Regions from separate parts of the Allocoprococcus similis genome, predicted to be linked through region 1. Evidence: predicted binding sites of a transcription regulator. Region 1 holds the regulator's gene; the other holds the start of a gene.
What was found. The regulator Rex, encoded in region 1, represses fermentation and respiration genes when NADH is low (regulators of the CRP and FNR family bind a similar motif). The targets are predictions, from matches to a motif close to ATTGTTAANTANTTAACAAT.

Region 1 (18,819 bases):
GTATCTGAAAAGGCTATGCCTACACATACAGAAGCAATCCAGTTCGTAATCGACGCGCTGACAGATACAGATACAGGTGTTGTTAAGAGTCTTGACGAAATCGGAGCAGTCGGACATCGTGTTGTTCACGGCGGAGAAAAGTTTGCAAAATCTGTAGTTGTAACACCGGAAGTAAAAGCTGCGATCGCAGAGTGCAATGACCTTGCACCACTTCATAACCCGGCAAACTTAATCGGAATCGAAGCTTGTGAAAGTCTGATGCCGGGCACACCACAGGTTGTTGTATTTGATACTGCTTTTCATCAGACAATGCCTGAGAAAGCTTATATGTATGGACTTCCATACGAATATTATGAAAAATACAAAGTAAGACGTTACGGATTCCACGGAACAAGCCACAGCTTCGTATCTAAGAGAGTAGCTGAGATCGTTGGAAAACCATATAACGCAACAAAGACAATCGTATGTCACCTTGGTAACGGTGCATCTATTTCCGCAGTTCTCAACGGAGAATCTGTAGATACCTCTATGGGACTTACTCCGCTGGAAGGTCTTGTAATGGGAACACGTTCCGGAGATATTGATCCGGCGATCATGGAATTCATTGCTAAGAAAGAGAACCTTGACATTGCAGGAATCATGAATGTCCTGAACAAGAAATCAGGTGTGGAAGGTGTATCCGGTGTATCCAGCGACTTCCGTGATCTTGAAGAAGCAGCAAATGCAGGAAACAAACGTGCAAGACTTGCACTTGACGTATTTGCTTACAGAGTAGCAAAATATGTTGGTGCTTACACAGCAGCTATGAACGGTGTAGATAACATCGTATTTACAGCTGGTATCGGAGAGAATGCAGGTACTGTAAGAACAGCAGTATGCAGCTACCTTGGCTACCTTGGAATTACAATCGACGAAGAAGCAAATGCAAAACGTGGAGAAGAGATCGTAATCTCTACACCGGATTCCAAAGTGAAAGTTCTTGTAGTTCCGACAAACGAAGAACTTGCAATCGCAAGAGAGACAGTTGCACTTGTATAACAGAAGAAATTAGAAAAAACCTTAAAATCTGTAAATCATCCTTGACAAAAAGAATTTACATGGTATAATAGTTTAGGTGTGAACAGGAGAAAGAATTATGTTAATTGACCTGTCCGAAGTCTTATCTGAACCGCATAAGTCCATTGACGAAGTGGTCGGCACTGAGATGAAAGAAGTGAAGGTGAACGGAAGCAGATTTCCGGTAAGCCAGACACAGCCTGTGCATATTCATGTCGAGTATGCCGGAGAGAAAAAACTTCATATCAGTTGTGAGACAAGTCTTACGGTAATCATTCCGTGTGACAGATGTCTTACAGATGTACCGACAGATTTCATGCTTTCCTTTGAAAAGCAGGTGAATACAGCTCTGGCAGACGGAGAAGATGATGGCGAATCCGATGAAGCGAATTACATTGACGGATATCATCTTGATGTGGAGCAGCTGCTCTATAACGAGATTTTAGTAGGGTGGCCGATGAAAGTTCTATGTAGCGAAGACTGTAAAGGGATTTGCAGTGTATGTGGTCAGAACTTGAATGAGGGAAGCTGCGACTGCGAAGACACCAGTCTTGACCCTAGAATGTCAGTTATCCGCGATCTTTACAAGAATTTTAAGGAGGTGTAACCTATGTCAATTTGTCCAAAGAATAAATCTTCTAAAGCAAGAAGAGACAAGAGAAGAGCAAACTGGAAAATGAGCGCACCGAATCTGGTGAAATGCAGCAAATGTGGAGAACTTATGATGCCACACAGAGTTTGCAAAGCTTGTGGATCTTACAACAAGAGAGAAATCGTTACTGTAGAAAACTAATTAAAAAAGGCTATAGTACAGGAGTTAGGCGTATTGCTTAACTCCTTTTCTTTTGCCTATTTTTCCTAAATCTGCTAAATATTATTGATTTTTACGGTCATGTCTAGTAGAATTGGTTTAGTAATGCTGGGAGGTAACAGTATGAAAGAAATAACAAAAGTTGTTGTCGATGCAATGGGCGGAGACAACGCACCGCATGAGATCATCAAAGGTGCGGTCGAGGCGGTCGGGAAGTCAGATGCGATCCATGTGATCCTGGTCGGAAAAGAAGATGTCATCAATCAGGAACTTTCCGGGTACACATATAATAAAGAACAGATTTCGGTTGTTCATACATCGGAAGTAATTGAGACAGCAGAACCGCCGGTTATGGCGATTCGCAGAAAGAAAGACTCATCCATTGTGGTAGGTCTTAAGATGGTGAAGGATAAAGAAGCTGACGCTTTTGTTTCAGCAGGAAGTTCCGGTGCGGTTCTTGCCGGGGGACAGCTTCTGGTTGGACGTATCAAAGGGGTGGAAAGACCACCGCTTGCACCGCTGATCCCGACAGAAAAAGGATTTTCCATTTTGATCGACTGTGGGGCGAATGTAGATGCTAGGCCTTCACATCTGGTGCAGTTTGCCAAGATGGGTTCTATCTATATGGAACATATTATGGGAGTCAAGAATCCGAAGGTTGCGATCGTCAATATCGGAGCTGAGGAAGAAAAGGGTAATGCCCTGGTCAAGGAGACTTTTCCTATGCTGAAAGAATGTAAGGATATTAACTTTACCGGAAGCATCGAAGCGAGAGAAATCCCTCACGGACAGGCAGATGTTATCGTCTGTGAAGCATTTACCGGCAACGTGATCCTGAAACTCTATGAAGGAGTAGCATCGGTTCTTGTAAGCAAGATCAAAGGTGGTATGAAGCAGAATCTCCGCGGCATGATCGGTGGACTTCTGGTTAAGCCGGTGCTGAAAAAGACTATGAAGGATTTTGACGCAAGTGAGTACGGTGGAGCACCACTGCTTGGACTCACCGGTCTGGTAGTAAAGACACACGGCAGTTCCAAGGCAAAAGAAGTCTGCAATTCAATTTTGCAGTGCGTAACCTTCAAAGAAGAAGGAATCAATGAAAAGATCAAAGAATGTATTCAGGCGGAAGAAAAATCCGCACAGGAATAAGCTCAGAAAGGATTAAGAATTATGGAATTTGAAAAACTGAAAGACATTATTGTTGATGTGATGGGATGTAACCCGGATGAAATTACGATGGACACTACATTTGTAGATGATCTGGGAGCTGATTCGCTTGATATTTTCCAGATTATTATGGGGATTGAAGATGCATTTGATATCGAAATTGAAAATGAAGATGCAGAAAAGATCGCAACAGTAGGTGATGCTGTAGAACAGATCAAGAACGCTGTTAACTAGGAAAAAATGATTACAGGGGACATCCCCATTTCTGGGGAATGTCCTTTTTTAAAATTGGAGGAGCAATCATGAGCAGAAATGTAAAGGAACTGGAAGAAAAAATCGGCTACAATTTCAAGGACAGCCATTTGCTCAGACATGCTGTGACGCACAGCTCTTATGTGAATGAAAAGCATATGAAGAAGGCAGACTGTAATGAACGTCTGGAATTCCTTGGAGATGCCGTTCTGGAACTGATTTCAAGCGAATATCTTTTTTTCGAGAACCAGACAATGCCGGAAGGAGAACTGACTAAGTTAAGGGCAAGCATGGTATGCGAGAAGGCACTTGCATTTTGTGCGCGGGATCTGGATCTTGGAAGTTATCTGCTGCTTGGGAAAGGTGAGGACGCGACCGGTGGAAGATTCAGAGAGTCTATTACCTCGGATGCATTGGAAGCACTGATTGGTGCGATTTATCTGGATGGTGGTTTTGCTAATGCGAAAGAGTTTATTTTAAAATATATTTTAAACGACCTGGAAGGGAAACGGCTCTTTTATGATAGCAAGACTATCCTGCAGGAAATGGTACAGGGCGGTCAGGAAAAAGGAATTGTCTACCAGCTGGTAGGAGAAGAAGGACCGGACCATAATAAATCCTTCCGTGTAGAGGTTGTGATCGGTGGAGAAGCCTTTGGATGTGGTATCGGAAGGACCAAAAAGGCTGCCGAGCAGGAAGCGGCTTATCAGGCAATCCTTAAGCTGAAAGAAGGAAAGGTACAGTAGGTGAGGCATGTATTTAAAAAGTATTGAAGTACAGGGATTTAAGTCTTTTGCAAATAAGATTGTCTTTGAATTTCATAACGGGATCACCGGAATCGTCGGACCGAACGGAAGTGGAAAAAGTAACGTGGCGGATGCCGTCCGCTGGGTACTCGGAGAGCAGAAGGTGAAGCAACTCCGTGGAGGTACGATGCAGGATGTTATTTTTTCCGGTACGGAAAACCGGAAACCTCTCAGCTACGCATCGGTTGCGATCACACTGGATAATTCAGATCACAAACTCCCGGTGGAGTTTGAAGAGGTTAAAGTCACAAGAAAGCTGTACCGTTCGGGGGAAAGTGAATATCTGATCAACGGCAGTGTATGCAGGCTCAAGGATATCAATGAGATGTTTTATGATACGGGTATCGGAAAAGAAGGATATTCGATCATCGGACAGGGACAGATTGACAAGATTCTGAGTGGTAAGCCGGAAGAGAGACGAGAGCTTTTTGATGAGGCAGCCGGGATTGTCAAATTTAAGCGACGTAAGGCGTTGTCTCTTCGCAAACTGGAAGAAGAGCAGAGCAATCTGGTCCGTGTCAATGATATTTTGGGAGAGCTGGAGAAGCAATTTGGTCCTCTTCAGAGACAGTCGGAGACAGCGAAGGAATATCTGAAAAAGAGAGAAGAACTGAAGCGTTATGACATCAATATGTTCCTGGTGGAGATGAAACGTCTGAAGGGGCAGATCCGGGAAAACGATGAGAAGCTGAAGATTGCGCAGGATGAACTCACTGAAGCCGGCAAAAAGCATGAAGATATGAAGGCGCAGTATGAGAAGATCGAGCAGGAAGTAGACGAGATCGACGCCGGAATCGAGCATGCAAAAAGCCAGAGAAATGAGACAACACTTCTGAAACAGCAGTTGGAAAACCAGATCGAGCTTTTAAAAGAGCAGATCAATAGTGTCCGCATGAATGATGAACACTATGAAAAACGGGCAAACGATATTCAGGCAGAGCTTGCAAACCGCGAAAGGCAGAAATCCGAACTGGAAGAAGAAAAAGCAGAGATCGACAGACATCTTGCAGCAGCATCTGAGAGACAAAAGCAGGCAGGAGAGGAGCTGACTGCCCTGCAGAGCCGGATTGCAGAGATGACAGTGGAGATTGAAAAGAATCAGAACGATATCCGTGAGCTTCTGAATAACCGTGCATCCACGAAGGCAAAGCTGCAGCATTATGAGACGACGCTTGAACAGATCAAGGTACGCCGGGCACTGCTTTACAAACGTCTGGTAGAAGCGGAGAGTGATGTACAGAGGCAACAGGAACTTGCCGCGCAGTATACGGAAGAACTGAAGGCAGTATCAGGGAAGATCGCGGATTCTGTAGAACAGATCAAAAACTATGAAACAGAGATTGCCGGACTGCAAAAAGAGATCGGACAGACAAATGAAAACCTGCGAAACAGGCAGAATGCTTATCATAGGGAGTACTCTCGTCTGGAGTCTCTGAGGAACCTTACGGAGCGTTACGATGGTTATGGGAACAGTATCCGTCGTGTGATGGAGCAGAAAAGCCGTGAGCCGAAAATCCTGGGAGTTGTGGCTGATCTGATCAAAGTAGATAAAAAATATGAGACTGCGGTGGAGATCGCACTTGGAGGCAGTATCCAGAATATCGTTACTGCAGACGAAGAGACTGCAAAAAAAATGATTGGTTATCTGAAGCAGAACCGGTATGGACGTGCAACTTTCCTTCCATTGACAGCGATCCGTGGGGGACAGGGATTGACCAGGGCAGAAGCCCTTCGCGAGCCGGGTGTGATCGGAACGGCGGACAAGCTGGTAACGGTAGAAGATAAATTTACATCTCTTGCAGAGCATCTTCTTGGAAGAACTCTTGTGGCAGACAACATTGATACAGGGATCCGTCTGGCAAGAAAGTACCGTCAGTCCCTGCGGATCGTTACGCTGGAAGGAGATCTGATCAATCCTGGCGGAGCAATGAGCGGTGGAGCATTTAAGAATTCCAGTAATCTGCTCAGCAGAAGACGTGAAATCGAAGAACTGGAAAAGACGGTTGCGCGTCTGAAAACAGAACTTCAGAAAGCGGAAGCAGAAGTTGCGGCCGCAAAGGAGAAGCGGACGGCGCTGTATGCAAAGGTGGAAGAAATCCAGCAGGAATTGCAGAATGACTATGTGGTTCAGAATACTGCGAAGATGAATCTGGACCAGGTAAAAAGCCGTCAGAATGCGACCAGAGAAAATTCAGAAGGAATTTATGCGGAGCGCAAGAAGCTGGAAGAACAGGTTCATGAGATCGAGGAAAATGAAGAATCGATCAAAATGGAACTGGAGACCAGCCAGCACCTGGAGGACGAGCTGACACGCCAGATGGAAAGCTCACAGAAGTGGCTGGAAAAAGAGCGTGAGGCAGAAGCGGCAGAAGTGCGCAAAAATGAAAATATTCATCTTAGTTTTGCTGCATTGGAGCAGAAAAAAGATTTTATCGAGGAGAATTTTGTCCGTATCCGGGAAGAGATGGAAAAATTCCGGGAAGAGCTTGCCACTTTAAATGCAAGCAAAGGAGAGAATTACGGTGAGATCGAGCAGAAGGAAGCACAGATTACCGAGATCCGGCAGACGATAGAGAATTCAAAGGAATTATTCGAGGAAATCAACAAAGAGATCGAAGAATCGCAGAAAAAGCGGGAAGAACTGAATCAGAAGCATAAAGCATTTCTGAAAAAGCGGGAAGATCTGGCAACCCATATGGCAGAGCTTGATAAAGAATCCTTCCGGCTGACCAGCAAAAAAGAAGGCTACGAGGAAGCTTTGGAAAAGCAGATCAATTACATGTGGGAAGAGTACGAACTGACGTATAATCATGCGCTGGAAATCCGGGATGAGAGTCTGACAGATCCTGCCGAGATGCGGAGGCGGATCCAGGAATTAAAGACGGAGATCCGGAAACTCGGATCGGTGAACGTCAATGCGATCGAAGATTTTAAAAATCTTTCCGAGCGATATGAATTTATGAAAACCCAGCATGATGATCTGGTAGAGGCAGAAGTAACGCTCAAGAAGATCATTGAAGAGCTGGATGAGGCGATGCGCAAGCAGTTTACTGAGCAGTTTGCAAAGATCAGCCAGGAGTTTAATCAGGTGTTCAAACAGCTGTTCGGTGGTGGAAAAGGAACTCTGGAACTGATGGATGGTGAGGATGTGCTGGAAGCCGGAATCCGGATTATTGCGCAGCCACCGGGTAAAAAACTTCAGAATATGATGCAGCTCTCCGGTGGAGAAAAGGCGTTGACGGCGATTTCACTGCTGTTTGCAATCCAGAATCTGAAACCTTCCCCGTTTTGCCTGCTGGATGAGATCGAGGCGGCACTGGATGATTCTAATGTCACGAGATTTGCACAGTATTTGCACAAGCTGACGAAAAATACACAGTTTATCGTCATTACACATCGTCGCGGTACGATGACAGCGGCAGACCGGCTGTATGGGATCACTATGCAGGAAAAAGGGGTATCAACGCTGGTATCTGTGGATCTTCTGGAAGATGAGCTTACAAAGTAGTGGATAGGAGGATATGATGGCAGAGGAAAAAATGGGATTTTTTAAGCGTCTGGTAGCAGGACTTAACAAGACGCGCGATAATATCGTGTCTGGAATGGACAGTATTTTTCATGGATTTTCAAAGATAGATGAGGACTTTTATGAGGAACTGGAAGAGGTTCTGATCATGGGAGATCTGGGGGTAAAAGCAACTTACGCGATTCTTGATGATCTTCGTAAAAAAGTAAAAGAACAGCATATCAAAGAGCCGATTGAGTGCAGACAGCTCCTGATCGACAGTATCAAAGAGCAGATGGATGTAGGCGAGACGGCTTATGAATTTGAAAACCAGACTTCTGTTGTTCTGGTGATCGGGGTAAATGGAGTTGGAAAAACGACTACTATCGGAAAACTTGCCGGTAAGATGAGAGGTCAGGGCAAGAAAGTTGTGCTTGCAGCAGCAGATACTTTCCGTGCAGCAGCGGGAGAGCAGTTAAAGGAATGGGCGCATCGTTCGGATGCAGACCTGATCGGCGGACAGGAAGGTGCAGATCCGGCAGCCATCGTTTATGATGCGGTAGCGGCTGCGAAAGCGAGAAAGGCAGATGTCCTTCTGGTGGATACAGCCGGAAGACTTCACAATAAAAAGAACCTGATGGAGGAACTGAAGAAGATTAACCGTGTGCTGGAAAGGGAATATCCGGAGGCATACAGAGAAACCTTGGTCGTTCTGGATGCAACGACCGGACAGAATGCACTTTCACAGGCAAAGGAATTCAGTGATGTTGCGGATATTACAGGAATTATCCTGACTAAGATGGATGGAACGGCCAAAGGCGGAATTGCAGTTGCAATTCAGGCAGAGCTTGGAATTCCTGTTAAATATATAGGTGTCGGTGAGATGATCGATGATCTGCAGAAATTCGATTCCGACGAATTTGTACAGGCATTATTTACAACAGAAGAAAAGAAGGAAGAAGGAGAAGAATAATATGCTGACATTGGAAAAATTTGAAGAAGCAAGCGAGATCGTAAAACGTGTGACTCGTCCGACAAAGCTTATCTACAGTGAGTATCTCAGTAGCCAGACCGGGGGAAAGGTTTATTTGAAACCGGAAAATATGCAGTACACAGGTGCATACAAATTAAGAGGAGCTTATTACAAGATCAGCACTCTTTCTGAGGAAGATCGTGCAAAAGGTCTGATCACAGCTTCAGCGGGAAACCATGCACAGGGTGTGGCATATGCGGCAAAAGCGTTTGGATGTAAGGCGACGATTGTTATGCCTACTGTCACTCCGCTGATCAAGGTAAACCGTACCAAGAGCTATGGTGCCGAGGTTGTTTTACACGGAGATGTTTATGACGATGCCTGTGCAAAGGCCTATGAGCTTGCTGAAGAGTACGGATATACTTTTGTACATCCGTTCGACGATCTGGATGTAGCTACCGGACAGGGAACGATTGCAATGGAAATTGTCCAGGAACTCCCGACCGTTGATTATATCCTTGCACCGATCGGGGGCGGCGGACTGATCACAGGTGTATCTACACTTGCGAAAATGCTGAATCCAAAGATCAAAGTGATCGGTGTGGAACCGGCAGAAGCAGCAAGTATGACTGCTGCAATCGAAGCAGGACATACCGTAACACTTCCAAGTGCCAACACGATCGCAGATGGTACAGCAGTAAAAAAAGTCGGGGAACAGAACCTCCCATACGTTATGGAAAATGTAGACCAGATCGTGACTGTAGAAGATGATGAACTGGTCGGAGCATTCCTTGATATGGTGGAAAACCATAAAATGGTAGTAGAAAACTCCGGTCTTCTTTCTGTTGCAGCTTTAAAACAGCTGGATCTGAAAGGTAAGAAAGTAGTATCTATCTTAAGCGGCGGGAACATGGATGTTATTACCATGTCTTCTGTTGTGCAGCACGGACTGATCCAGAGAGACCGTATCTTCTCTGTATCGGTACTTCTTCCGGATAAACCGGGTGAACTGGTAAAAGTGGCACAGACGATTGCAGAAGAGCAGGGAAATGTGATCAAACTGGAACATAATCAGTTTGTAAGCATTAACCGGAATGCGGCTGTGGAGCTTCGTGTGACACTGGAAGCATTTGGAACCGATCATAAGAACCGGATTATTGCGGCATTGGAGGCAGCCGGGTTCAGACCGAAGATGATCAGTGCAAAGTTATATTAAAATATTTGAGAGGGCAGTCTTATCCCATGGAGGGGTGAGGCTGCCTTTTTTGAATAGGGTTGTGAGGCTGGGCGGGAAAAAAGAATCTCTTCCAATCCAAGTTGTGCAAACCATTCCGATGAACCTCTGAAAGCGAAAATTATGTCAGCAAAGGCTTCCATAATTTTTGAGTTTCATCTCCATTGCACAAAATAGGATTGGAAGAGATTCTTTTTCCCGCCCAGCCAGATAACGGTATTGGCAAAGAGGACGACATTGCTTCATTGTGAAGAGAGGGATAGAGACAGTAAGGAAGTTGGGTGCTTGTCTAGGGTGGGAGATATTGGAAAAAAGGGATAATTGTTGAGGACGGGAGATATTGGAGAAAATAGGTGGATTAAACTAGGGAAAATGGATGAGAAGAGAATCGAGACTGTATGAAAGTTTAACAAATTAGCACTTTAATTGAATGAAATACTGGCTAAAGTCACGAAATGAGGAAAATGGGGTTGACATCGAAGGTATAGTTGTATACAATGATACAAAAATACAGGTCAGGGAGTGACGGTTATGGAAAACAGGAAGGTTTATCTGGATAAGCATACAAATTTATTGCAACTTGAGGAGCATATGTACCCGCTGGTAGACGTGGACACACCGAATGTGTTTCGGAACCTGTTTCATTATGATGAGATTCCGAAGATTGCGTTTAATGATCGTATTGTACCGCACAGTATGCCGGATGAGATCTGGATCACGGATACGACATTCAGGGATGGACAGCAGTCGAGAGCGCCCTATTCAACGGATCAGATTGTAACCATTTTCGATTATATGCACAGGCTTGGAGGTCCGCAGGGGAAGATTCGTCAGAGTGAATTTTTCTTATACAGCAAGAAAGACCGGGATGCCGTATATAAATGTATGGAAAGAGGTTATAAGTTCCCGGAGATCACAAGCTGGATCCGTGCAAATAAAAAGGATTTTGAGCTGGTAAAAGATCTGGGAATGAAGGAAACAGGAATCCTGGTAAGCTGTTCGGATTATCATATTTTTTATAAACTGAAGATGACAAGACGAGAGGCGATGGAACATTATCTGTCAGTTGTACGTGAATGTCTGGAGACCGGTATTAGTCCAAGATGTCATTTGGAAGATATTACCAGATCGGATATTTATGGATTTGTCATTCCATTCTGTCTGGAATTGATGCATCTGATGGAAGAATACCAGATTCCGGTTAAGATCCGTGTCTGTGATACGATGGGATACGGAGTCAACTATCCGGGGGCTGTGATTCCTCGTTCCATTCCGGGTATCATATACGGACTCAGAGTACATGCAGGTGTACCGAGTGAACTGATCGAATTCCATGGACATAATGATTTTTACAAGGCAGTCAATAATTCTACAACGGCCTGGCTTTATGGAGCGTGTGGCGTGAACTGTTCCTTGTTTGGAATCGGCGAACGTACCGGCAATACGCCACTGGAAGCAATGATTTTTGAATATGCGCAGCTTCGTGGAACGCTGGATGACATGGATACAACGGTGATTACTGAACTGGCAGAATATTATGAAAAAGAGATTGGATACCAGATCCCGCCGCGTACCCCGTTTGTCGGAAAGAATTTCAATGTAACCCGTGCGGGAATCCATGCAGACGGACTGTTAAAGAACGAAGAAATCTACAATGTGTTTGATACCGGCAAGTTTCTGAACCGACCACCGCTGGTTGCTGTGTCCAATACTTCCGGTCTTGCAGGTATTGCACACTGGATAAATACATATTATCACCTGAAAAATGAGAAACAGGTAGACAAGAATTCCATTTTAGTTGTAGAATTGAAGAAGTGGGTTGATGCGGAATATGAATCCGGCCGTGTGACCGTACTCACAGATGAGGAACTAATCCGGGAGATTGAGAGAATCTGTGGCGAAAAGGGGATCACAATCTAACGAAATTCAGGAGAGAGATAAAATGGAAGAGTATTCATTGAGAAGTCAGGTTTTTCAGACCATCAGAGATGACATTCTGAAAGGTAAATACGAAGAAAATGACGAACTCAGAGAAGCAACATTGGGGAAGGAACTTGGAGTTAGCCGTACACCGGTAAGAGAGGCACTTAGACAGTTGGAACTGGAGGGACTGGTGAACATCATTCCGAATAAAGGAGCCTATGTTACCGGTATTTCTGATAAGGATGTACATGATATTTATATGATCCGTTCCATGCTGGAAGGATTATGCGTCCGCTTGGCAACAGAACATATTACACAGGAGCAGCTGGAAGAACTGGATGAGATCATTCTTTTATCCGAGTATCATATGGATAAAGGACATTCCGATCAGCTGACAGAGCTGGATGGAAGATTCCATCAGATTCTGTATGAGGCATCACAGAGCAGGATCCTGGATCATGTGCTTTCGGATTTTCACAAATATGTACAGCTTGCAAGAAGGACTTCCGTTAAGACAGAAGAGCGTGCGATCAAGTCGATTGGCGAGCATAACGAGATCCTGAATGCCATCAAGGCAAAGGATGCGGAAAAAGCCGGCAATCTGGCAACGCTCCACATTATGCATGTTATGGAGAACCTGCATATCGAAGAAGAATAATCAAAAAGGAGACGAAGCTATGAGTAAAATTCAGATGACGACACCGATTGTTGAGATGGACGGAGATGAGATGACCAGAATTCTCTGGAGGATGATAAAAGATGATCTTCTTCTGCCGTATATCGATCTTAAGACAGATTATTATGATCTTGGACTGGAACACCGCAATGAGACAGATGACCAGGTTACAGTTGATTCAGCTAATGCAACAAAGAAGTACAAAGTAGCTGTCAAATGTGCGACCATTACACCGAATGCGGCAAGGGTAAAAGAATATGATCTCAAAGAGATGTGGAAGAGTCCGAACGGAACAATCCGTGCGATTCTGGATGGAACGGTATTTCGTGCTCCGATCGTGGTAAAAGGAATTGAACCATGTGTAAAGAACTGGAAGAAGCCGATCACGATTGCCCGTCATGCTTATGGGGATGTATATAAAGGAACCGAGATGAAGATTCCGGGACCTGGAAAGGCAGAACTGGTCTACACAGCACCTGACGGAACAGAGACAAGAGAGCTGATCCATAATTTTGATGGAGCAGGTATTATCCAGGGAATGCACAATATCAATGCATCGATTGAAAGTTTTGCAAGAAGCTGTTTTAGTTATGCGCTGGATACAAAGCAGGATCTTTGGTTTGCAACAAAAGATACCATTTCCAAAAAATATGACCATACATTCAAAGATATCTTCCAGGAGATCTTTGATGCGGAGTATAAGAACCTTTTTGATGAAGCGGGAATTGAATATTTCTACACATTGATCGATGATGCGGTAGCCCGTGTAATGAAGTCAGAGGGTGGTTATATCTGGGCATGTAAGAATTATGACGGGGACGTGATGAGTGATATGGTTTCCTCAGCATTTGGTTCACTTGCCATGATGACATCTGTACTGGTATCGCCGGAAGGGTTTTATGAATATGAAGCTGCGCATGGAACAGTACAGCGTCATTATTACAAACACCTGAAAGGGGAAGAGACTTCAACAAACTCTGTTGCAACGATCTTTGCATGGTCAGGAGCTCTGCGCAAGAGAGGAGAACTGGATGGAAACCAGGAACTGATGGATTTTGCAGACCGTTTGGAAAAAGCAACGATCGGTACGATTGAAGAGGGTTATATGACAAAGGATCTGGCAATGATCACAACTCTTCCGGAGGTGCATGTACTGAACAGTGAAGGATTTATCAAAGCGATTGCAGAAAGATTATAAAAAGAGCAGGGAATGCATGAAGGGCGTATCCCTGACAGAAAAATGGGAAGGACCGGCTTATTCAGCCAGTTCTTCCCATTTTTCATAGAGTTCTTCGAGCTCTGATTCGTTCGCTGTTTTTTCTTTTGCCAGTTCCTGGCATTTGACAGAATTCGTATAGACTTCTTCCAGCATCATCAGTTCATCGATTTCGCCATTGCGCGTCTCAAGAACACCGATACGTTCTTCTGTTTTCTTCAGGTCGTTCTGTCTTTTGCGGAGACGTGCCTGTTCTTCTTTCTGCTCCTGCCAGCTCAGTTTGGATTCGGAAACCTGCGTCGGTGCGTCTTCAGAAGCAGTTGTGGAAACAGCCGGGGTCAGAAGATCTTTTTTCTCCAGATAATAATCATAGTTGCCGATATAATTGACAAAGGTATTGCCGGTCAGTTCCAGAATGCGGGTGGCGGTCTGGTTGATGAAATAACGGTCATGTGACACATAAAGTACCGTACCGGTATAATCATTCAGAGCCCGCTCGAGAATTTCCTTGGAAGTGATGTCCAAATGGTTGGTCGGCTCATCGAGGATCAGGAAATTCGCATTGGAGAGCATCAGCTTTGCCAGAGATACACGTCCCCTTTCACCACCACTTAAATCGCCGATCAGCTTGAAAACATCATCTCCGGTAAAAAGAAAAGCCGCAAGCATGTTCCGGATCTGTGTGTTGGTAAGCATCGGATAATCATCGGAAATTTCTTCAAAGATTGTCTTATCCATATGAAGGACGTGGTGTTCCTGATCGTAGTAACCAATCTCCACATTGGCACCCAGTGTAAAGGAACCGCTGTCTGCCCGGATCACATTGTTCAGAATCTTGAGAAGCGTAGTTTTTCCGGTTCCGTTGTCGCCAATAATGGCTACATGTTCCCCACGCTTGATCTCGAAACTGATATCTGTGAAAAGTGTCTGTGGCGGAAAGGCTTTGCTTAATCCTTTGACAGAAAGTACATCATTGCCACTGACACGTGAAGGTTCCAGCTTCAGATGGATGTCGGTGTTGATCTCCATCGGTTTGTCTACAAGCGTCATCTTATCCAGCATTTTTTCCCGGCTTTCGGCACGCTTGATGGATTTCTCACGGTTAAATGAACGGAGCTTTTCGATTACGGCTTCCTGATGTTTGATCTCACGCTGCTGATTCAAGTATTCTTTTAATTTGGCTTCCCTGAGCTGTTCTTTTTTGACAGCAAAATCAGAATAATTGCCCATATAAGTATGAAGCTGTCCCTGCTCGACTTCAATCACCTTTGTAACTACACGGTTTAGGAAATAGCGGTCGTGGGATACGATAAGAACAGCACCCGGATAATTCAGAAGATAGGTTTCCAGCCATGCGATGGAGTTCATATCCAGGTGGTTGGTTGGCTCATCCAGAAGCAGGACGTCAGGCTTGGTAAGAAGGAGTTTGCCAAGAGATACACGGGTCTTCTGACCACCGGATAAAGAATCTACGGGTTTGGTAAATTCTTCTTCTGTAAATCCGAGACCTTTTAGAACGCCGGTAAGCTCACTTTTATAGGCGTAACCGTCTGCGTGCTCAAATGCAGAAGTCAGTCTCTGATAAGTGGAAAGACGTGCTTCAAGAGCATCTCCGGAAAGAGACGGAAGCTCCATCTCGATTGTACGTATCTGCTTTTCCATCTCAATGATTTCAGCTTTTGCCGTGCGGACTTCTTCGTAAATGGTATTGCCGCTTTCCATCTCCTGATGCTGTGCAAGGTAGCCGAGAGTTTTGCCTTTGGTAAGAACAACCGTCCCTGCATCGGGAGAAAGTTGTCCTACGATCATCTTGAGGATCGTGGATTTGCCGGCTCCGTTAAGACCTACTAGGGCAGCTTTTTCATGGTTTTCTATATGAAAGGAACCGTCTTTTACGATGACCTGATCCCCAAAACTTTTTGACAGATTATGACATGCCAGTATCATTTTTATATCCTCCTGTTAAAGTGGCAATTATGTTACTGCTCACAGTAACATAATTATAGCTGAAATACGACAAAAAACAACTATAAAATTTGACTTTTTCGTTGGATTCTTATATAATTAAAAATAATGAGTCAAAAAATAGGAAGGTGGAAGTGAAAGTGGCATCAAGAGAAATATCTCAGGCAGTAATAAGGAGACTTCCGCGGTATTATCGTTATTTAGGGGAACTACTGGAGAGCGGAGTCGAACGGATATCATCCAATGAATTAAGTAAAAGAATGAAAGTGACTGCTTCACAGATCCGGCAGGATCTGAATAATTTCGGTGGATTTGGACAGCAGGGATATGGCTATAATGTAAAGTATCTTTATACAGAGATAGGTAAGATCCTTGGACTGAACGAGAAACATAAATTCGTTATCATTGGAGCAGGAAATCTTGGACAGGCATTGGCGAACTATGCAGCATTTGAAAATCGGGGATTTGTTTTAAAAGGGCTGTTTGACGTAAACCCAAGGCTTGCCGGATTGACGATCCGTGGAGTTGAGATCCGTATGATGGATGAATTGAAGGATTTTGTGAAAGAAAACGATATTGAGATCGGGGTTCTCACGATTCCGAAGGCAAAAGCAGTAGAGGTTGCCAATCTCCTGGTAGATAATGGAGTCAAGGCTATCTGGAATTTTGCGCATACAGATCTGAATCTGCCGGATAATATTATTGTGGAGAATGTTCATTTGTCTGAAAGTCTGATGAGATTATCTTATAACATCACCAGATACAATGAAGAACATGAAGGAAAGTAGTCAAAGCATACCAGAAGGCAGAGGTGCAGGAAAGTTTTTTCCTGCACCTTTTTGAAAATTAAATGTATGGGAGACCGGATATGAAAGAAATACTGACAGCAGATCAGATGAGAAGATCGGATCAGAGAATGATACAGAAGATGCAGGTCCCGTCCCTTGTCCTGATGGAACGGGCGGCACTTCAGTGTGTGGCTGCGATGAAAGCAGAAGGCATAGACTTGTCGAAAGCACTGGTTGTGTGTGGAAGTGGCAACAACGGTGGTGACGGATTCGCAATTGCAAGGATGCTCGTAGAAGAAGGATATCATCCGGATGTAGTATTGGTCGGAAATTATGACCATCGTAGTGAAGAAACAAAAATCCAGATGAAAATTCTGGAAAATCTGGGAATATCTGTAGGAAACAGTTTGCCACAGAAAGAATATAGTGTTATTATAGATGCCGTATTCGGTATTGGTCTGTCACGTGAAATAAAAGGCAGGTATGCAGAGGTGATCGATCAGATGAACCGGATGACTGCCTGTAAGGTGGCAGTTGACACTCCTTCAGGGATCCGTTCGGATGATGGGAAAGTGCTTGGAACTGCATTTAAAGCAGATCTTACAGTGACCTTTGCGTTTCAGAAGATGGGACAGATCCTGTATCCGGGATGTGAGTATGCAGGAAAGCTTGTTACAGCTCCGATCGGAATTACCAGGCCGGAGTTTTTTGCGGAAGAAGAAATCTGCATGGCACTTGAAAAATCCGATGTGCCGGCAATGCTGCCGCAAAGGAAACCGGATTCTAATAAAGGGACTTATGGAAAGGTTCTGATGATTACCGGAAGCAAAGGAATGTCCGGTGCAGCATATTTAAGTGCCAGGGCAGCATATCTTTCGGGAGCCGGGCTTGTCCGGATTTATACGGAGGAAAGCAACCGGGCAATCTTACAGGAACTTTTACCGGAGGCGGTAATGACGACCTATTCTCTGGATGAGACAGAATCCTTTGAAGAACTTCCGGATTTGCTGGAATGGGCGGATGTGCTCTGTATTGGCTGCGGACTCGGCATGGGACCGCATTCGGAGAAATTACTGAAAAAGGTGCTTGAGAATAATAAAAAACCGGCTGTTATTGATGCGGACGGACTGAACCTTCTGGCAAAGACCGGTGAGTGGGGGATCGGACAGATTCGGATGAATCCTTCCGGATATGTACTTACTCCGCACATGAAAGAAATGTCCAGACTGACCGGATACAGCGTACAGGAATTAAAAGACAACAGAAGAGAGCTATTACGGAAATATACAGAAAAAGTTCATGCTGTCTGTGTACTGAAAGACAGCAGGACACTTATGAAAGCGCCGGAGGGAAGGCTTATGATCAATACCACCGGTAATGCGGCAATGGCAAAGGCCGGATCGGGAGATGTGCTTGCCGGAATGATCACCGGACTTATGGCACAGCATCTGAGACCGGATGATGCAGCTGTGCTTGGCGTTTATCTGCATGGCCTGTGCGGAGATCATGCCAGAAAAGAACTTGGCTCTTACAGTGTGCTTGCGGGTGATCTTTTGAAAATGCTCGGCAGGACACTTAAGGAATTGGAGGATATGACAGAATGAAGAAATACAGCAGACTGCGTGCGGTGATCGATCTGGATGCGGTGATGTATAATATGGAAATGATGCATGCAAATATAGAAGAGGGAACCAAGATGGTCGTGGTCATCAAAACAGATGGTTATGGTCATGGAGCGGTACCGATTTCAAGAATGCTGGAAGATGTGGATTATGTCTGGGGCTATGCGGTCGCAACTCTGGATGAAGGTGTTGTACTCAGAAAAGCCGGCATTCAGAAGCCGATTCTTTGCCTGGGATGTATTTTCCCGGATCAGCTGGAAGAGATGATCCGTCATGAGATCCGCATGACAGCCTACAGCTATGAGCTTGCGAAGCTTGCGGATGAGACCGCATACCGTATGGGGAAGAAGGCATATCTGCACATTAAGATCGATACTGGAATGTCAAGACTTGGCTTTCCGGTATCGAAAGAAAGCGTAGAGGAGATCCTTAAGATCGGCAGACTTGTTTACACGGATTGCGAAGGAATGTTTACCCATTTTTCAAAGGCAGATGAGACGGATAAGACCACAACACTGGAACAGATCCGTGCCTTTCTGTGGATGAAAGAGCATCTTGCAGCAGAAGGTATGGAATTTACTTATTATCACTGTGCAAACAGTGCAAGTATCATTGATATGCCAAAGCTTGGAATGGATCTGGAGAGAGCCGGGATTTCTACCTATGGACTGTATCCGTCAGATGAAGTCAATAAGGAGGAAGTTCCGCTCCGACCGGCAATGGAGCTGATCGCGCATGTGACTTATGTGAAATGGATTGAAAAGGGTACGGCAGTCAGCTACGGAGGCACCTTTGTTGCGCCGAAAAGGATGCAGATCGCCACGA
Region 2 (4,806 bases), on a different contig from region 1:
TGTTTTTCCGGTCAGTACACACAGGCTGAAGTATATAAAAAGATCAATGGAAAGGGCGGTCTCAACGGATATCTCGGAACCAACAACATGCGTGATGTTGCAGAACGTGCCTTCGAAAAGGGTGACGAAGAAGCAGCCGGTGTATTCCACGCATTTACCTACCAGGTTGCAAAAGAAGTCGGCGCAATGGCCGCTGTCCTAAACGGTAAAGTAGACCAGATCCTTCTCACAGGCGGTATCGCATACAGCGATTACGTAACATCCGAGATCAAAGAAAAAGTCGGATTCATCGCTCCGATCACCGTCTACCCAGGCGAAGACGAACTCCTCGCCCTCGCACAGGGCGCAATCCGCGTATTAAACGGCGAAGAAAAAGCTCTGGAATATTAAAAGAATTATCCAAAGCCCTAAAACATACAAACCACATATATCTCATCGTAGAAAAAAGTCTGGCACACCTCGCCAGACTTTTTTAGTTACTACGCTTTTATTTAATAATGTCAATAACTTCGAGGGACAAATTCGGCAAAAGATAATGCGTCTATTCGTCTTTTGTGCAATGGAGATGAAACTCAAAAATCGTGGAAGCCTCTGCTGAACACGATTTTCGCTTTAGGAGGTTCATCGGAATGGTTTGCACAACTAGAATAGACGCATTATCTTTTGCCGAATTTGTCAACACAACCTAAATCATTCAAAAAAAAGAGCGGATACCCCAAAAAAGGTATCCACTCTTTTTTCTACCCTAATCTCTTTTAACTACAGCTGAACAACCCATTCCGCCACCAACGCAAAGTGTTGCAAGTCCTGTATGTACATCTTCTTTCTGCATCTCGTATAACAGACTTACAAGGATTCTCGCGCCAGAGCAGCCAACCGGATGTCCAAGAGCGATGGCTCCACCGTTCACATTCAGTTTGCTAAGATCAAATCCAAGATCCTTTCCAACTGCTACAGACTGTGCTGCGAATGCTTCATTTGCTTCGATCAGATCGAAATCTCCGATCTCCATTCCCAGTTTCTTCATAACTTTACGTGTAGAATATACCGGTCCGATTCCCATGATTGCCGGATCACATCCTGCGAGTTCTCCGCCGATCCATGTTGCCATAGGTGTTACACCAAGCTCTTTTGCTTTTTCTTCACTCATTACGATCAGTGCTGCTGCACCGTCATTGATTCCGGATGCGTTACCTGCTGTAACCATACCGTCTTTCTTAAATGCTGGACGAAGCTTTGCAAGACCTTCTTTTGTGATTCCTTTACGAGGGCCTTCATCTGTATCTACAAGAATCGTTTCTTTTTTCTTCTTCACTTCAACCGGAACGATCTCGTCTTTGAATTTACCTTCTGCCATTGCTTTTTCACATTTGTTCTGAGACCATGCTGCAAATTCATCCAGTTCTTCTCTTGTAAGTCCCCACTGTTCACAGATATTCTCTGCTGTGATTCCCATGTGATAATTGTTGAATGCATCGGTCAGACCGTCCTTGATCATAGCATCTTCAATTGTCGCATTACCCATACGATATCCGTAACGTCCGTTTCTCAGCATATAAGGAGCCATTGTCATATTCTCCATACCACCTGCAACAATAATATCAGCATCTCCTGCTGCGATCAGTTTTGCTGCAAGGTTGACACAGTGAAGTCCTGAACCGCAAAGTACATTGATTGTTGTAGCCGGTACTTCATTCGGGATTCCTGCATATACAGCTGCCTGACGTGCCGGATTCTGTCCGTTGCCTGCCTGGATAACATTACCCATATACACTTCATCAACCTGATCCGGAGCAACACCTGCTCTCTTCAAAGCTTCTTTGATTACAATCGTTCCAAGTTCTACAGCTGATGTGTTTGCGAACTGTCCACCCATTACACCGATCGCTGTACGACATGCACCTGCTAAAACAACTTTTCTTGCCATGATAAAAATCCTCCTTTATTTTGTAAATCACCTGATGTTTTTATTATAATCCTCCAAAAAACAGAATTCAATAGATGTTTGATATTTTTTTAACATTTTTTCATGTTCTATTACAGATACATGATACGATTCGGTTGAAAGGTTTCTTACTAGATGTTAAGATTTTTCTTGGTGTTTATATTTATTTTATATTTTTTATAATAATTTTATTGAAAGGATTTTTTTCACATGCACGAATTAAAACCAAAGCTTTTTGACATCATGAAGGGCTATTCCAAAGAGCAGCTGATCAAGGATATCATTTCCGGTATCATTGTTGCCATCATCGCCCTTCCACTTTCCATTGCACTTGCCATTGCTTCCGGTGTAGGACCGGAACAGGGACTTTACACCGCGATCATTGCCGGCTTCTTTATCTCTTTCTTCGGAGGAAGCCGTGTACAGATCGGAGGTCCGACTGCTGCCTTCGTTGTCATTATTTACGGAATTGTCGCAAACTACGGAACCGACGGTCTGATCGTCGCAACCATCCTCGCAGGTATCATTCTTGTGATCATGGGAATCTGCCGCTTCGGTTCTCTGATCAAGTACATTCCTTACACAATTACGACCGGATTTACCTGCGGAATCGCAGTCACACTTTTCGTAGGTCAGCTAAAAGACTTCTTCGGAATGGAAATGGAATCTGTCCCATCTGAATTCCTGGAAAAAATAATTGCCTATGTAAAAAACATCCACAGCATCAATCTGACTGCAACACTCATCGGACTTGCTGCCGTTGCAATCATGCTTCTCTGGACAAAGATAACCGACAAGATCCCGGGATCTTTAGTAGCAATCGTCGTTACAACTGCTATTGCATACTTTGCAAAACTTCCGGTCAATACCATCGGCAGCGTATATGGACAACTGAATTCTGCATTTCCTGCTTTCCATGTTCCTTCGATCACCATTGAGCTGGTACAGCAGATGATCTCACCGGCATTTACCATCGCAGTCCTTGCCGCAATTGAGTCTCTCCTCTCGGCTGTTGTAGCTGATGGTATGATCGGTGATACCCATAAATCCAACGCAGAGCTTATCGGACAGGGGCTTGGAAATATTTTCTCCGGTCTGTTCGGCGGAATCCCTGCAACCGGAGCTATCGCAAGAACCGCTGCCAATGTGCGTAATGGTGGACGTACTCCGATTGCCGGTATCACACACTGCATCACTCTTACGATCATTCTTCTGGTGCTGATGCCACTTGCTGCCTTGATCCCAATGACCACACTTGCCGCAGTGCTTCTTGTGGTTGCTGCAAACATGGCCGACTGGAGTTCTTTCTTCCGCCTGTGTAAAAGTGCTCCTAAAAGCGATATCATCGTCCTTGTTATAACCTTTTTCCTGACGGTATTTTTTGATCTGGTTGTGGCAATCGAGATCGGTGTCGTTCTTGCTGCCCTTCTTTTCATGAAACGTATGGCAGAAACAGCCGATATCAAAGCCTGGAAATATACCGATTCACCGGATATTACTCCCGGAGAAGCGGAAAAATTACGTGAGATCCCACATTCTATCAGCGTATTCGAAATCTGCGGACCGATGTTCTTTGCCGCAGCCGATCAGCTTCTCGGCATCAACAGCGATCATCGCACCAAAGCTGTCGTCATCCGTATGCGAAGCGTACCGGCTATCGATGCCAGTGCAATGAAATGCCTCCACGAACTCGCTGAACGTGCCCAAAAAAAGAATATCCATCTGATCTTCTCTCATGTCAATGAACAGCCGATGAAGGTCATGAAAAAAGATGGTTTCTTCGAGCTGATCGGGAAAGAAAATTTCCATGAAAACATTGTCGATGCACTGGATTATGCGGAAGCACTTGTAAAATAATCCTGCGATCATTATGTTTTTTCAAAAAAACAATTTTGTCATTGACATTTGCATAACAATTTGTTAGATTAAAGTTGCTCATATGACTGACGGAAGTGGAATGAACCACAAGGGAATATGAGGATTTGATTATTTAGCCGACCGTCTGGGCGATTCAGCTCAGATGCCGGCTTTTTTTACGCATTTTTATAAGATTTTTCATAAATCAGGGCTATATAAAAGCGTAAACATCCATCGGTTCTTCTGGCTGAACCTTTTCATATGTCCGGAATTTGCCAGAACTTTCCGGGCATAAACCGCAGCAACACAGTGTATAATAACCGGGTCATAGTTACTATGGCTCACCCACAAGAAGGAGGAATAACCAAATGATGCAGAAAGAACAATGGCAGGGATTTGAAGGAAGACTCTGGAAAGAAGAAATCAACGTTCGTGATTTCATCCAGAACAACTACACACCTTACGAGGGAGATTCTTCATTCCTTGCAGACCCGACCGAAGCAACAAACCAGCTCTGGGGCAAGCTTCAGGAACTCCAGAAAGAAGAACGTGCAAAAGGCGGCGTTCTGGATATGGAAACAGAAGTTGTATCTTCTCTTACCGCTTACGGTCCAGGATATATCTGCGAAGAACTGAAAGATAAAGAACAGGTTGTGGGGCTTCAGACTGACAAACCTCTGAAACGTGCATTCATGCCATTCGGTGGAATCAAAATGGCAGAAGAAGCATGCAAAACTTACGGATACGAACCAAATCCGAAATTCCACAAAATTTTCACGGATTATCATAAAACACATAACCAGGCAGTATTTGATGCCTACACACCGGAAATGAAGAAAGCACGCCATGCCAAGATTCTTACAGGTCTTCCGGATACTTACGGACGTGGACGTATCGTCGGTGATTACCGCCGTGTTGCTCTTTACGGCATCGATCTTCTGATCGCTATGAAACAGGACGATCTCGCAAACTGCGGATACGGATCCATGCGTGATAATGTAATC

Region 2: ACYQ5K_RS02615 (acetyl-CoA C-acetyltransferase) is a predicted target of Rex. The motif match lies at 2,005-2,024, and genes of this name have one in related genera.

The regions. Positions count from the first base shown of each region.
Region 1 is NZ_BAAHSG010000007.1:126,833-145,651, forward strand. Features, by position in the region: gene ACYQ5K_RS04400 (acetate/propionate family kinase) at 1-1,038, shown strand, start outside; gene ACYQ5K_RS04405 (YceD family protein) at 1,136-1,663, shown strand; gene rpmF (50S ribosomal protein L32) at 1,667-1,849, shown strand; gene plsX (phosphate acyltransferase PlsX) at 1,991-3,016, shown strand; gene acpP (acyl carrier protein) at 3,038-3,268, shown strand; gene rnc (ribonuclease III) at 3,337-4,032, shown strand; gene smc (chromosome segregation protein SMC) at 4,040-7,600, shown strand; gene ftsY (signal recognition particle-docking protein FtsY) at 7,617-8,570, shown strand; gene ilvA (threonine ammonia-lyase) at 8,572-9,786, shown strand; gene ACYQ5K_RS04445 (beta/alpha barrel domain-containing protein) at 10,336-11,724, shown strand; gene ACYQ5K_RS04450 (GntR family transcriptional regulator) at 11,747-12,385, shown strand; gene ACYQ5K_RS04455 (NADP-dependent isocitrate dehydrogenase) at 12,405-13,601, shown strand; gene ACYQ5K_RS04460 (ABC-F family ATP-binding cassette domain-containing protein) at 13,659-15,566, opposite strand; gene ACYQ5K_RS04465 (redox-sensing transcriptional repressor Rex) at 15,725-16,372, shown strand; gene ACYQ5K_RS04470 (NAD(P)H-hydrate dehydratase) at 16,453-17,976, shown strand; gene alr (alanine racemase) at 17,973-18,819, shown strand, end outside.
Region 2 is NZ_BAAHSG010000006.1:23,731-28,536, reverse strand. Features, by position in the region: gene buk (butyrate kinase) at 1-390, shown strand, start outside; gene ACYQ5K_RS02615 (acetyl-CoA C-acetyltransferase) at 746-1,927, opposite strand; gene ACYQ5K_RS02610 (SulP family inorganic anion transporter) at 2,156-3,802, shown strand; ZMP/ZTP riboswitch at 3,875-3,960, shown strand; gene pflB (formate C-acetyltransferase) at 4,171-4,806, shown strand, end outside.